DNA from 2 places in the Rubrobacter tropicus genome. Region 1 is predicted to be linked to the other one. Evidence: riboswitches for the same ligand, from Rfam matches in the RefSeq annotation. Region 1 holds a riboswitch; the other holds the start of a gene.
What was found. Region 1 has a riboswitch for S-adenosylmethionine ahead of GBA63_RS06595 (bifunctional homocysteine S-methyltransferase/methylenetetrahydrofolate reductase). Riboswitches for the same ligand answer to the same signal wherever they lie in the genome.

Region 2: another riboswitch for S-adenosylmethionine. It lies ahead of metX (homoserine O-acetyltransferase MetX); the one in region 1 lies ahead of GBA63_RS06595 (bifunctional homocysteine S-methyltransferase/methylenetetrahydrofolate reductase).

Annotation. Positions count from the first base shown of each region.
Region 1 is NZ_CP045119.1:1,355,574-1,363,240, forward strand. It holds gene metH (methionine synthase) at 1-940, opposite strand, end outside; gene GBA63_RS06595 (bifunctional homocysteine S-methyltransferase/methylenetetrahydrofolate reductase) at 987-2,849, opposite strand; SAM riboswitch class I at 2,916-3,026, opposite strand; gene GBA63_RS06600 (phytoene/squalene synthase family protein) at 3,110-4,039, opposite strand; gene GBA63_RS06605 (phytoene desaturase family protein) at 4,036-5,511, opposite strand; gene GBA63_RS06610 (sulfatase family protein) at 5,669-7,117, opposite strand; gene GBA63_RS06615 (response regulator) at 7,187-7,667, opposite strand, start outside.
Region 2 is NZ_CP045119.1:1,683,330-1,690,996, forward strand. It holds gene GBA63_RS08285 (calcium-binding protein) at 1-312, opposite strand, end outside; gene GBA63_RS08290 (response regulator transcription factor) at 475-1,161, opposite strand; gene GBA63_RS08295 (sensor histidine kinase) at 1,258-2,688, shown strand; SAM riboswitch class I at 2,749-2,865, shown strand; gene metX (homoserine O-acetyltransferase MetX) at 2,971-4,113, shown strand; partial or broken gene GBA63_RS08305 (O-acetylhomoserine aminocarboxypropyltransferase/cysteine synthase family protein) at 4,143-5,446, shown strand; gene GBA63_RS08310 (aspartate kinase) at 5,455-6,657, shown strand; gene GBA63_RS08315 (homoserine dehydrogenase family protein) at 6,654-7,667, shown strand, end outside.

The sequences.
Region 1 (7,667 bases):
AGCCGTTCGCCGCCCAGTCCCCGATCTCCTGCGCCATGAACTCCGGCGTCTCGTCGTACTCGCCGAACTCGTTGGGCAGCCCCGCGTTCGGGTAGGCGCTAATGTGCGTCTCCGAGATCCTGGCAAGCTCCTCGATGTACTGCCTGAGCTCTTTGGAACCCAGGGCGCAGTTCAGCCCGATGCTGATCGGCTCCGCGTGCCTGACGGAGTTGTAGAAGGCCTCCGTCACCTGCCCCGAGAGCGTCCGCCCGCTCGCGTCGGTGATGGTGCCCGAGATCATGACTGGCACCTCCAGCCCCTCTTCGTCCAGGTACTCCTGAATCCCGAAGATCGCGGCCTTCGCGTTGAGCGTGTCGAAGATGGTCTCGACGAGAAGCAGGTCCACCCCGCCCTCCACGAGCCCCCGCGTCTCCTCCTTGTAAGCTTCTTTCAGCTCGTCGAACGCGACGTTCCTGAAGCCGGGGTTGTTCACGTCCGGCGAGAGCGAAGCCGTCCGGTTCGTCGGCCCGAGCGCCCCCGCCACGAACCGCGGCTTTTCCGGAGTGTTGTCCGAATAAGAATCGGCCGCTTCGCGGGCGACGCGGGCCGCCTCGAAGTTCAGCTCGTAGGCGAGGTCCCCCATCCCGTAGTCCCTCTGGGCGATAGAGGTAGAGGAGAAGGTATTCGTCTCGATGATGTCCGCGCCCACGTCCAGGACCGCCTCGTGGATGTCGCGGATGATCCCCGGCTGGGTGATCGAGAGCAGGTCATTGTTCCCCTTGATCTCCCCCGGGCGGTCTGCGAAGCGCTCCCCGCGGTAGTCCTCCTCCGAGAGGTCGTAGGACTGGATCATGGTCCCCATGGCGCAATCCAATACCAGGATGCGCTCCTTCAAGGCGGCCTGGAATCTCTCCAACCTGGCCGCCCGCTCTTCACGAATCGTGTCGTCTCTAAGAACCATATGCCTCTATTCTAGCTGTCAGCTTTCAGCCATCAGCCAAAAACGACTAGCCGACAGCTGACCGCTGAGTGCTGATAGCTTCGATCACTTCCCCCGCCAAGTCCGGGGCGCTCGCCGGCGGCATTATGTACGCGCCGTTTACTAGCGGTTGGGCTTTGGCGAGTATGTTCTGGGCCACTTCTACCCCGTATTTCGGGGCGTCTTCGGGGGAGAGGGTGGCTAGCTTTTCGCGGACGGGTTTCGGGATGTCCACCCCTGGGACTTCGTGGTGGAGGAACTCGGCCTGGCGGGCGCTTCGCAGGGGCATCAGGCCGAGGAGGAGACAGGGGTCGAGGTCGCCGAGGCGTTCGAGGGCTACTTCGAGGGCTCCTATCTCGAAGACCGGCTGGGTCCAGAAGGCGTGGGCCCCGGCCCCGATCTTGCGCCTGAGCTTCTCGATCTCGCCGTCGAGGTCCTCGGCCGTCGGGTTGAAGGCGGAGCCTATGAGGAAGCCGGCGGGCCCGCCGATGGAGTTGCCCGCCAAATCTTCGCCCCGGTTCATCCTGGAGAGGATGTGAACCAGGCCCGCGGAGTCCGTGTCGAAGACGCCCGTGGCCTCGGGGTAGTCCCCGATCTGGGTAGGGTCGCCCGTTACCGCGAGGATGTTCTTTACCCCGAGGGCCGCGGCCCCTAGGAAGTCCGCCTGCAACCCTATGATGTTCCGGTCTCTACAGGAGATGTGCGCGACGACCTCGATGCCGACCTCTTCCTGCACGATCCTGGCCGCCGCGACGGGGTGCATCCTGAGGCGCGCCCGCGCCCCGTCTGAGATGTCTATGGCGTCCACGCCGCGCTCCTTGAGCCGCCGCGACGCCTCGACCACCCTGGTGATGTCGTTGCCCCGCGGCAGGTCCACCTCGACGGCCACCGCGAAGCCGGTCCGAAGCTTCTCCGCGAGGTCCGTGGAGGGCCCGTCGAGGACCTCTTGCGGCTTCTCTTCTTCCACCGTTCTCACGGACACGCCGCGGTTCGGGGTGGTCCCGGGGCGGAAGTCGCGGAGGGCGTCCGCCAGGGCCTTTACGTGCTCCGGCGTCGTGCCGCAGCAGCCGCCGACGAGGCGGGCGCCGGCCTCCGCCAGCTTGCGGCCGTAGAGGGCGAAATGGTCCACGTCGCGGCGGAAGCGGACCTTGCCGTCCACGAGCTGGGGGAGGCCGGGGTTCGGGAAAGCGGCGACGGGGCCGACCTCCGCAGACATGCCTTCTATGATGCCGACCATCCGTTGCGGGCCGACCGTGCAGTTCGAGCCCGAGAGGTCCACGCCGAGGGCGGAGATCTCGCGCGCCGCCCGTCCCGGCAGGCCCTCGGACAAGGTCTCGCCGTCCTCGACGAAGGTCTTGTACGCGACTATCGGGACCCCGAGGCCCCTGACGGCCTCGTGGGCGAGGCGGAGCTCGACGAGGTCGGTGAAGGTCTCCAGGACGAGGGCGTCGGCGCCGCCTTCCAGCAGCGCCTCGGCCTGTTCCAAAAAGACTGCGCGGGCCTCGGCCTCCGTGACCGGGCCGACGGGGCAGAGGGGGCGGCCGAGGGGGCCGATGGCGCCGAGAACCAGCGCCTTGCTCCCGTTGGTCCCTGCAATATCCGCGGCCTTGCGGGCCAGGCGGGCGCCCGCCTCGTTTACCTCGCGCACGCGGTCTTCCAGCTCGTGGACCTCGAGTTTGAAGCGGTTGGCGGAGAAGGTGTTGGTCTCGATCACGCCGGCGCCGGCCCGGATGTACTCCTCGTGGATGCCGGCCACCATCTCGGGGTGGGTGACGTTGGCGCGGGCGTAGGGGTGGCCGAAGCCGACGCCGCGTTCGGCGAGGAGGGTGCCCATCGCGCCGTCCCCGATCAGGACGCCGGAGCCTGTCATCTCCCTGAGATCGAAACTCAAAAGAAAACCTCTCTCCTCTTCGGTTGTGCGTCGGCGCGGGGGAGAGAGGCCAGTCGATGCGGTTCCGACTCATCTCTCGGAGTATCCTCCGCGGGAGTTGGCACCTGCCACGGGGCTTTTACCCCGCCGGTCGCCGCGGCTTCAAAGGGCCCATCCCTCCACCGCTCTCGATGAGCGTCCGGGCCGGCAGTGCCAACCCCAGACCCACGAATTACAGCACGGCAGGGGCGCCATTTCAATTCGGAAGGGCGGAAGGCCCGTCAGCGGCGGGAGATCGAACGGGTCAGCATCTCGCGCGGGTCCCGCGCCGCCACCCGCGCGGCCACCAGGAGTTTCTTCGGCCGCGAGGTCTCGGCCCGGCCGGTGTACACGTCGTAGCCGCGCGCCTCTATGCGGTCGAGTATCCCCGCGTACAGCTCCCGCGCGACCATCACGGGCCACCGCCGGCCGCGGGGTATGTACTTCATCCCCTCGTCGGCGTACGCGTAAAGCCGCCGCGCCCGCCCTATCTGGAAGCGCATCAACGCCACGAACCGCCCGTCGACGACACCGGCCGCAAGGTCCTCTTCCCCGTACCCGAAGCGCTTCAAATCTTCGAGCGGCAGGTAGACCCTTCCGCGGCGCCAGTCCTCGGCGACGTCGCGCAAAAAGTTGGAGAGCTGCATGGCGACGCCCAGAGCTTCGGCGTGGGGATCGGCCATCCTGTCGGCGGCGCCGAGCACCCGGCACATCATCAGTCCGACGACGGCCGCGCTCCCGTAGGTGTAGACCTCCAGGTCCTCGAACGTCTCGTAGCGGAAGACGCGGGTGTCCATCTTCATGCTCTCCATGAAGGCCGTAATGTGGGCCGGCTCTATGCCGCTCCTTCTCACGGTGTCCGCGTAGGCCCGGAGCACGGGGTTCGAGACGGGCTCGCCGGCCACGGCGGCCATCGTCTCCCGTTCGAAGGCTTCGAGGCCCCCCAGTTGCTCCTCCAGGTTCGTGGCGCCGGGGTTGTCCACGATCTCGTCGGCGTAGCGCATGAAGGCGTAGAGCGCGTGCACCCTGGGCCGGACGCGCCGCGGGAAGAACCGGGTCGAGAAGTAGTAGGTCCTGCTGTGCGCCTTCTGGACCCGCCGGCACAACTCGTAGCTCTCGGCGAGCGAGAGCCCGCCGTCGAGCTTCACGCCGCTCGCGGGGTCGAGCCTCAAACCCCGACCTCGCGCCCGATCCGCTCGGCCGCGAGCCGCGCGCCGATGGTGACCAGGGGCACGCCCGTGCCCGGCCGCGTGCTCGCCCCGACAAAGTACATGCCCTCCACGCTGCGGGAGACCATCGGCGGGCGGAAGTACCCGACCTGGAGGATGCCGTGCCCGATCCCGAACGCCGCGCCTTCTTCGAGGTTGTAGTCGTCCCGCCAGTCGAGAGGCGTCTTTACCTCTTCGTAGACGACCCTGCTCCGGTCGAGCCCGCAACGCCGCTCCAGCATCCCGTAGACCTTCTCCTTGAACGCGGGACCTTCCCGCTCCCAGTCCACGCCCGGCCCCAGGTGGGGCACCGGCACGAGCACGAACAGGGCGTCTTTCCCTTCCGGTGCCATGCCCGGCTCTGTCTTTGACGGGACGACCGCGTAGAAAGATGGGTCGTCGGGGAGCCTGCCGTCGCGGAAGATGGCCTCGAAGTTCTCCCCGTAATCCGGGGAGAGGTAGAAGTTGTGGTGGAGCATCTCGTCGAGCTTGCCGTCTACGCCGAGGTAGAGCATGAACGCCGAGGCCGTGTACCGAAGCTTCTCGCGCCGGCGGAGCCTGAAGTCCGAGTCGGCTTGGCCGCCGAGCAGCTCGCGGTAGGCGTAGGGGAGGTCCGCGTTGGCGAGGACGGCGTCCGCCCCTATCTCCTCGCCGCCGGCTTCGCCCCCCACCCGCACGCCGCGGGCCTTGCCCTTCGTCACGACGACGTTCTCGACGGGGCTGTTCAAACGGAACTTCACGCCGAGCTCGACCGCCAGCCTCTCCATGGCCTCGACGAGGGCGTACATGCCGCCCCGGGGGAACCAGAGGCCGTCCTCGGCCAACTCGGTGTAGGGGAGCAGCGCGTAGACGGCGGGCGCCGAGAAGGGGGAGAGGCCGAGGTACATAGTCTGGAGGCTGAACGCCTGGCGGAGTTTCTCGGTCTTGAAAAACTTCGAGACCTGCCGGTAGTAGTTGTTTACGGCCTTTGTCTTTAGCAAAAGCCGCAAGTTTCTGAGGCCGAAGAAGTCTTTGGCCTTGTCGAAATCGCGTTCGACGAACTCGCTGCGGCCGAGGCGGTACTTGTGGCAGGCGTCTTCCAGGAAGCGGTAAAAGCGCGGGGTGACGCCCGGTTCTATCCGCTCCAGTTCCCGGATCATCTCGGGCAGCGCCCGCCGCGTGGTCAGCGTGTCCCCGTCCCCGAAGGTCACGCGGTAGTCCCCATCGAGCGGGATGAGCTTCACGTAATCGTCGAGGTCCCGGCCCGCGAAGGCGAAGAGCTCGCGGTAGGTGTCGGTCATGAGCAGCAGGGAGGGCCCGGTGTCGAAAGAGAAGCCTTCGGCCTCCAGGCGGCCCATCCGGCCGCCGACCTGGCCGTTCTTCTCGAAGACCTCGACCTCGAAGCCCATGGTGGCCAGCCGGATCGCCGCCGCCAGGCCGCCCATGCCGGCCCCCACAACCGCAACCCGCCTCTTCGCCGCAGACGCCAGGGCGCCACCGTCCTTCTCTAGGGGTATCTCGTGAAGTATACGCCGCCGATGCTAGCAGCGTTCGACCGGGAGCCGGGTAAAGGGGCTTACAGGCGGGGGCCCCAACCGCCCGAAACGGGCCCCGTCACGGCGCGGCCGGGGGCGGGAAGGTCGGGGCGTTCTCGGCGGCCTGGCACTCCTGCCCGGAGCAGGCGCGGATCTCGTCAATCCGTCGCTCCCAGTGGTCGCGCGTCTCTGCCGAGACGGCCCCCGGATCGCTGTCGACCTCGTGGGGGTCGGTGGCAAGATCGTAGTATTCCCTGGCGCCGTTCTGGAAGCGGATGTACTTCTGGTTCTGCATCCTGAGAACTCCCCACTGTGGCGGCGGGTTCAGGTCGGGTTCGCGGATGCTCAGGACCGCGGTCCTTGGCCACGCGGTCGCCGCGCCCGTCGCCAGCGGCATCACCGAGCGTCCGTCGACGAAGGCGGGGGCCTGGGCGTTCGCCATGTCCGCGATCGTGGGGGCTATGTCGTGGTTGCCGACCAGGCCGGGCTCGACCACGTTGCTGCGAATGCCCGGGCCGCGCAGGATCAGGGGGAAGTTTATGTCCTCTTCGTAGGGCTGAAGCTTGCCGTGGGTGAGCCGGTGCTGGCCGAAGTGGGCCCCGTTGTCCGTGTAGAAGACGAAGTAGGTGTCGTCCATCTCCCCGTGCCTGCGAAGGATGTCGGAGGCGTTCCCGATAAAGCGGTCGACCCTTTGTAGGGAACGCAGGCTCTGGCGGTACTGGGAGTCGAGGTCGGAGATCTCACCCCGCGAGAGCCTGTTCAGGTTCCGTATCGAGGGGTTCTTGTCCGAGACGTCGTCCTCGTTGAACGCCGGGGTGCGCGGGACGTTCAGCCCCTTGAACTTGTCGGCGTCTATGTCCGAGGAAGGGTACGGCTCGTGCATCGCCCCGAAGTTGACGAACGCGAAGACGGGGGCCGCGCCGTCCAGCCGGCTCTTGAGAAACGCGGTGGCTTTGTCCGCCACGAGCACGTCGGCCTGCTGGCGGTCGAGGTTCTTGACGTTTCCCTGGTCGTTGACCGAAGTCCAGCCCTGATCCACGCCGTTCCAGGCGTACCAGCGGTCCCAGCCGGGCGGGATGAGCCTGTCGCGGTAGTTGTTCATGTACTTGCCGAAGAGGCCCGTCTGGTAGCCTGCGCCGTCGAGCCAGGTGGCGACCGTGTTCTGGTGCAGGCGCAGCCTCTGGAACTTCTCCCAGCCGCCCTGGGGCTCGGAGTTGCCGTAGATCTTGGTGTTGTGCGGGTACTGCCCGCGCTGGATGACCGCCCGCCCCGGGCAGCACAAAGGGTAGGTGCTCACCGTGTTGGAGAACTTCACGCCCCCGCGGACCAGGTTGTTCTGGAGCGCCGGCATCCGGTTCTCCGTGCCCGGCATCTGGTCGTCGGTGAGGACGAAGACGATGTTGGGCTTCACCTGCGCCCGGCCGGCCGGATTGCCGAGGCCCGCGTCGGCCCAGAGCGCGAACACGAGCGCGAGGCCGGCAAGCAAGGACAGTACGAAAGTCGCGGCGCTCTTGTGGGCTCTGTTCATAATGGGGGCATTCTACGAGACCCCGGCGGTCGCCGTATGGGACCAGGGTCCCATTTTCGGCCGGCTCTTCTAGCCGTCCCTGCCGAGGCCCGCCTCGCGGGCGCGGACGATGGCCTGGGCGCGGTTCGAGAACCCGAGCTTGGCGAAGATTCGGGAGATGTGGTTGCGCACGGTGTTGGGGCTCACGAAGAGGCGGGCCGCGATGGAGGCGTTGTCCCTGCCGGCGGCGATGAGGTCCAGGATCTCGCGCTCGCGGCCGGTGAGCTCGGGGAAGGCGGATGCGGGGTCCGGGCCGGGGTCGGCGAGAAAGCCGGTGAGCCTGCGCGCGATCTCCGGCCCGAACCGCGCCTCGCCGCGGGCGACGGAGCCTAGAGTGTTCAGAACCTCCGTGGGCCGCGCGCTCTTGAGCACGTAGCCCCTCGCCCCCGCCTTCATCGCCGAGACCACCGATTCGTCGTCCTCGAACATGGTCAGGACCAGAACACCGACGCGCGGCTCCTTCCGGAGGATCAGGCGCGTCGCCTCGATGCCGTTAATGCCGGGCATCTGG
Region 2 (7,667 bases), 330 kb from region 1:
GACGCGGTCCTCGGTGCTTGGATCGACGCGCGCCCGGTCGAAGCCGGCCCCGCAGTTGACCAGGTCGTCCTCGGCGCGGCCGGGGTCGACGGCGTTTATGAAGTCGTTGCCGTCGCCGCCGAAGAGGCGGTCGGAGTCGCCGCGACCGATCAGGGTGTCCCCGCCTCCCCGGCCGCGAAGCGTGTCGTTCTCGGCCGTGCCGACCAACCTGTCGGGGCCGTTGTCGCCCGTAAGGTTGAGCGCAAGGGCCGTGCCGCCGAAGATCGTGAGCATCAGGCCCGTCACCGCCACCAGCATGGCCATCTTCTTCATTGCCGCGCCTTTCCGTCGCCTGCCTTTCCCGTCTTCCACGGTACTCTCTTCGGCGGGGCGATCAAGGGCGCGGCGGTTAAATAGCCTTCACTATGCGCGCCCTGCGATTAAACTGTTTTCATCGAAGGGCGGTGGGCCCCGAAACCACCCGTTGGGGGGCCGTTACGCCCCCTGAGCCCGGGGCGGATCGAAGCGGTATCCGACGCCCCGGATCGCGGTGATCGAAGACCGTTCGCCGGGGTGGTCGATCTTGTGCCTGAGGTGCCTGACGTAGACGTCGAGGACGTTCGAGCCAGGGTCGAAGTCGTAGCCCCAGATCTCGGCCAGGATGCGCTGGCGGGTGAGCTCTTCGCCGGGGCGGCGCGCGAAGTATTCGAGCAGCACGAACTCCCTCGGAGAGAGCTCTATCTCCTTGTCTCCGCGCCAGAGGCGGCGGGCGAGGAGGTCGATGCGGAGGTCTCCGGCGTTGATCTCGACAGGCTCCTGACGCCCGACGCGGCGGCTTAAGGCCTCGATCCTCGCCATCAGCTCCTCGAAGGCGAAGGGCTTGGTGAGGTAGTCGTCGGCTCCCGAACGCAGGGCCACCACCTTGTTCTCGAGGTCGTCGCGGGCCGTAAGCATGAGGACCGGCAGGTTGGGCCGGATGGACCGGATGCGCTGAAGGACCTCGTGGCCGTCGATGTCGGGGAGGGAGATGTCCAGCAGGACGAACTCCACACCCTCGTCGGCCGCGAGCCTGGCGCCTTCCTCGCCGCTCTCCGTGCCGACGAGGTCGTGCCCGTAGGCGGCCAGGATGCGCTTCAGCGACCGGACGATCGCCGCGTCGTCTTCGACTATCAGGATCTTCATTGGTCAGGCAGTATATATCGGCGGGAAATCTCCGGGTATCGGACATGGTCCGATAACGCTATAGTACGGGCTCCGCAGGGTACGCGGGGGGCGTCTATGGGGTGGATAAAGAAAACCGCGTCGCAACCCTGGCTGGTCGCCGTCGTGGCGGGTAGCCTCATAGCCATGATCGCGCTCGCCGGCCTCGTCGGCCTTATGAACAACCTCTACGTCAAGAAGATCACGGACGGCGGCCTCGAACACGCAGTCCAGCTGGAGACCCGTTCTAGCAACCTGAGGGACGCGGTCTCGGAGCTCCAGTTTCACCATCGCGACCTGCTCCTCTACGGCCCTGTGGAGGAGCACGTGCAGGACATAGACCGGGCCTACGACGACGTCATCGAGCAGATAGACCTCCTGGACAGCCTCGGGGTCCGCGACCCCGAGGCGCCGCAGCCCGACAGCCTGCGCCGAATGGCGAACGCCTACTACGAGGGCTTCAAGCCCGTGGCGGACAGGCAGGCCTCGGACCCCGGCGCGTTCGAGCTGGCGAGCGACCGCGGCCTCGCGCAACTGGCCGAGTTGGATCGGGCCGCCGTCGACCTGGAGGCGCGCGGGCAGGATCGCGCCGCGGAGGCGCTCGTCGACCTATCCGCGGCCGAGGACGTGGAGAGGATCGTCCTGATCCTCGTCGCCACGGGCCTGGTGCTCGCCCTCATCGCGCTCACGTACACCGGTTGGCGGATGATGCTGCTCATCGGCGAGCTGCGCGGCCTCCACGCCGAGCAGCGGGCCGCGGCGGAGGCGAGGGCCGACTTTCTGGCCGACGTCTCCCACGAGCTGAGGACGCCCCTTACCGTGCTCCGCTCGAACGCCGAGTTCGGCCTGGCCATCGACAAGGACTGGGCCCACAGGGACGTCCTCGAAGAGGTGGTCAAGGAGTCGGTCCACATGTCGCGCATGGTCGAGGACCTCCTCTTTCTGGCCCGCTCGGATACCTCCTCACCCCCGATGGAGACACGTCCCGTCAGCGTTCCGCTCTTCGTGGCGGATCTCGCGGGGAGATCCGAGGTGCTCGCGAGGGAGCACGGCTCGCGGTTCGAGACCGGCCTCGAAGGGGAGGGTGAGATCCGGATAGACCCCTCTCGCATGGAGCAGGCGGTGCTCGCGCTCGTGGACAACGCCGCCAAGTACGGCCCCGTTGGCGGCCTCGTCTCGCTCACCTCGTCCACGGACGGCGGAGAGTTGCGCATCGAGGTGGCCGACGAGGGACCGGGCATACCCCGGGAGGAGCTGGAGCGGATCTTCGAGCGGTTCCACCGGGTAGGCGGTACCCGCTCCCGCAGGGCCGGCGGCTCCGGGCTCGGCCTCTCGATAGCCAAGTCGATAGTGGAGCTTCACGGGGGCCGCATCGAGGCGCAAGCCCCGCCCGGCGGCGGGACCAGGATGACCGTGTGCCTGCCACTCGACCACGCGGCCAAACCTGCCCCCGGGCCTGCCGTAGAGGCCCCCGGCCGGGAGGGCGGAACGGTCGGACGGTCCGGCTAGAGACCGTCCCCGCCCTTGACGGCGGGAGACGAGTTGTTTAGCATCCGCTTCTAGCGCGAACTCGCATCGAGAGCGGTGGAGGGAACTGGCCCCGAGAAACCGCGGCAACCGGCGGAGCACGTTTACGCGAGGTGCCAAGTCCAGCAGGACGGCCATTACCGTTCTGGAAGATGTGGGGAGGGGCGGGCAGCCTCTTCTGCGGGCGGGTTGCGCGGTGGGCGGGAAGACTCTCGCCGGAGGCGTGGCACGCGATCATAGAGGGAGGCTGCATTACTACTGAGCATGACACTAGACCCGGGGGCCGGCGCTAGTCAGGCCCCGGCCCAGGGAACCCCGGGCAGACTCAACCACTCCATCGGCGCTTTCGAGCCGGAGCTCGGCGGCGTCCTCAACGACGTTACCCTGGCCTACGAGACCTGGGGCGAGTTAAACGCGGACGCGGACAACGTCGTCCTGATCACGCACGCCCTGACCGGCGACTCGCACGCGGCCGGCGGCCCCTGCGCGGAACACAGGCGCGGCGGCTGGTGGGACCCGATGGTCGGGCCGGGCCGACCCGTCGATACCGGGAAGTACTTCGTCGTCTGCTCGAACGTGCTCGGCGGCTGCTCCGGCAGCACGGGGCCCTCTTCCGTGGACTCTGAGACCGGAGAGCCCTACGGGATGCGTTTCCCGGTCGTCACGATCCGGGACATGGTCAGGGCGCAGAAGCGGCTGCTCGACGACCTCGGCGTCTCCGGGCTGGCGCTCGTCATCGGCGGCTCCATCGGCGGGCAGCAGGCGCTCGAATGGGCCGTCGAGTTCCCCGACTTCGTCGAAAAGGCCGTCCCGGTCGCGGCGACGGGCGCGTTGGGACCGCAGGGCGTTGGGATGAGCGAGATCGGACGCCGCGCCATCATGGCCGACCCCGGCTGGCAGAACGGGGACTACTACGACACGGGCAAGACCCCGGAAGAAGGGCTCGCCATAGCCCGCATGGCCGGCATGATGACCTACCAGAGCGCCCCGGGCCAGTGGGAGCGGTTCGGCCGCAGGCCGGCGGGACGCCCCGCGCTCCACAAGGAGTTCGGCGGCCGGTTCGAGATAGAGAGCTACCTCCACTACCAGGGCAACGACCTGGTGGGGCGCTTCGACGCCAACTCCTACCTCTACCTCGGCCGCGCCATGGACCTCTACGACGTGGCAAACGGCTACGGCTCCACCGAAGAGGCCCTCTCTCGCGTCTGTGCCGAACTCCTCTTCGTGGGCATAACCAGCGACTGGCTCTTCCCCGCGAGCGAAGTAAAGGACACGGCAGACAAGGCAAGCCGGGCCGGCGCCAGGTCCAACTACGTCGAAATAGACACCCTGAGCGGGCACGACGCCTTCCTCAAAGACTGGACCGAACTGGAGCAAGCGGTCAAGCCGTTCATAACCAACACCTGAAGCCTGAAACCTACAAACAAGGAGCGAAAATGGACACCACCGAAAACCAGTCTGCAGAGCGAAATCTCGGGTTCGACACCCTGGCATTGCACGGGGGGCAGGCGCCCGATCCGGCGACGTCCGCGCGGGCGGTCCCGATCTACCAGACCACCTCCTACGTCTTCGACGACACCGACCACGCGGCGAACCTCTTCTCGCTCGCCGAGCCGGGCAACATCTACACCCGCATCATGAACCCACAAACGACGTCTTCGAGCAGCGGATGGCGCTCCTGGAGGGCGGCGTCGGGGCGCTCGCCGTCGCCTCCGGCCAGGCGGCCGAGACGCTCGCGATCCTCAACCTCGCGGGGGCCGGGGACGAGATAGTCTCGGCAGCCGCCCTCTACGGCGGCACCTACAACCTCTTCCACTACACCCTCCCCAAGATAGGCATCAACGTAAAGTTCGTCGACTCGAACGACCCGGAGAACATCCGCGCCGCCATCACGGACAAGACCAAGGCCGTCTACGCCGAGACCGTCGGCAACCCGGCCCTCTACACCCTCGACATCAGGGGGGTGGCGGACGTGGCCCACGAGGCCGGCGTGCCGCTTATCGTGGACAACACGGTCCCGTCCCCGTACCTCGTCAACCCGCTCGCCCACGGGGCGGACATCGTGGTCCACTCGGCGACGAAATTCATTGGCGGGCACGGGACGAGCATTGGCGGCGTGATCGTGGACGGCGGCAGGTTCCCCTGGGACAACGGCCGCTTCCCCGGGTTCACCGAGCCCGACCCGTCGTACCACGGACTGGAGATCTACCCGACCCTTGGCGAACTCTCCTTTATCCTCAAGGCGCGCGTCCAGATGCTCCGCGACTACGGCCCGGCCCTCTCCCCGTTCCACTCCTTCCTGTTCTTGCAGGGCCTCGAAACGCTGCCCCTGCGCATGGAGCGCCACTCCCAGAACGCGATGGCCGTCGCCGAGTTCTTGCAGGCCCACCCGAAGGTCAACTGGGTGAACTATCCCGGCCTCGCGGACCATCCGGGTTACGAGACGGCGAAGAAGTACCACAGGGAGGGGATGTTCGGCGCCATCCTGGGCTTCGGGATCGAGGGTGGACTCGAGGCCGGCAAGGCGTTCATCAACCGCCTGGAGCTCCACAGCCTGCTCGCCAACATAGGGGACGCTAAGAGCCTCGTGATCCACCCGGCCTCCACCACCCACTCCCAGCTCACGGCCGAGGAGCAGCGCTCCACGGGCGTCACGGACGACTACGTCCGCCTCTCCGTCGGCCTGGAGTCCATAGACGACATCCTCTACGACCTCGAACAGGCGCTGAACGGGGCGTGAGAGGTCAGGTGAGCGAGAACCCACTCGTCATAAAGTTCGGCGGCACCTCCGTCGGCACCGGCGCGGCGATAGGCCGCGCCGCCAGGATCGCGGCCGAGGCCGCCCGCGAACGGCCCGTCGTAGTCGTCGTCTCCGCCATGAGCGGGGTGACCAACCTGCTGCTCGGCCACGCGGCCGTGGGGGCGACCGCGGACGGCTCGGCGGCGGAGCATCTGCGCGCGTCGCTCGCCGAGAGGCACCTGCGCGCGATGGGCGAGGCCGTCGCCCCCGAACGGCAGCCCGAGGTCGAAGGGCGGGTGCTCCGGTTGCTCGACGAGCTGGTCGAGACGGCGGGACGTCCGGCGGAGAGCGTGAAGGCCAGGAGGGCCGGGATCGCGGTCTTCGGCGAACGCCTGTCGGCCGAGATCTTCGCCGGCGCCGTCGCGGGGGCGGGCGTCCCGGGCGGGGTCGTCGGGGCCGACCCGATAGCCACCGACCGGCGATTCGACGAGGCCGAGGTCGATGTCGCGGAGACGGAGAGGCGATGTTCGCGGTACGTAGCTCCCGTGCTCGAAGACGGGGCCGTGGCGGTCGTGCCGGGGTTCGTCGGACGCGCGCCCGACGGTTCTCCCACGACGCTTGGGAGGGGAGGGTCGGACCTTTCGGCGACCGTGCTCGGCCGGGCGCTCGGGTCCTCGGAGGTCTGGATCATGTCCGACGTCAACGGCGTGCTCGACGCGGACCCGCGGCTCGTTCCCGACGCCACCCTGATGCCCAGGCTCTCGTACCACGAGGCCCACACCTTCGCCGGTCTCGGGGCCAAGATCCTGCACCACAAGACCATGGAACCGGCCGCCGAGGCTCGCCTGGACGTCCTCGTCCGAAACACCTTCGCCCCCGAGACGCCCGGAACGCGGATCTCAGCGGACTTCGCCGACGGCGACGGCGTGCGCTGCGTGGCCCTGCGCCGCAAGGTCCCGATGGAGATACCGTGCGCCAACGGACGTCGCAGCGAGACGGCGATGGTGGTCTGCATAGGGTCGCCCTCGGAGGCCGACCTCAAGCTTGGCCTGCGTCTATTGCGGAAGGCGAAGATACGGTTCCTGCACGCCGGGTTCGCCTCCGCCGGCCTCGTCTTCGTCGTCAACGGAGAACAGGGTGAGGACGCCCTCAGGCTCCTGCACGGCTCTCTCGTCACGGCCGACTCCCCAGGGGTCGAGGAGGTAGCTTGAGGCGGCTTGAGATCGTCCAGATAGGCCTCGGCCACGTCGGGCGCGCGGTCGCCCAGATCGTCCTGGAAGAGCGCAAGCGCTGGCTCGAACGCCGCGGCGTCGAGGTCCGCTACCGCGCCGTCTCGGATACCTCGGGCGCGCTCTCCGGCGAAGACCTGCTTCCGCAGGCCGTTCGTCTCAAGGAGGAGGGCGGCAGGCTCTCGGAGCTCGGCACGGAGCCGCTGGAGGACGTGCTGCGCTCGGAGCCCGCGCCGGGGTTCACGAGGGTCGTCGTGGACGTGGCGGTGCACGGTGGGACGTTCGACCTCGACCTGCTCGGGATCGAGAACGGCTCCTACCTCGTGCTCTCCAACAAGGGGCCGCTCTCGGGGAGCACGGCGCAGTACGAGCAGCTCGTCAGCAAGGTACCAGACAGGCTCTGGCACGAGGCCACCGTGGGGGCCGGGATGCCGGTCATCTCGACCATGGGCGGCCTCATCGAGACCGGCGACGAGATCCTGGAGATCCAGGCGAGCCCCAGCGGCACTTTGGGCTTCGTCATGAGCGCCGTCGAGGCCGGAAGGTCGTTCTCCGAAGCGGTCCGGGAAGCCGTAGACTTGCACTACGCCGAGCCGGATCCCAGGGACGATCTCTCCGGGCTGGACGTGGCCAGGAAGGCGATAATACTGGCCCGCATGATGGGGCGCGGGATCGAACCGGAGGAGATCCCTTACGAGTCCCTCGTCCCCAAAGGCCTCGAAGACGTCCCCCTGGACGAGTTCATGGCCCGCCTCCCCGACCACGACGAGGCCTTCGCCGCCCGCATGGCGGCCGTGGAGCAGCACCACATGCTCCGCTACCTGACGCGAATCCCGAAGGAGGGCCCCGTCACGGTCGGCCTGGCGGACACGCCGGTCGAGAGCCCGTTCGGCCCGATCAGCGGCCCCGAGAACGTCTTCGACTTCCGCACGCGCCGCTACTCGGATGTTACCCTCACCGTGCGCGGCCCGGGCGCGGGCCCCGAACGTACC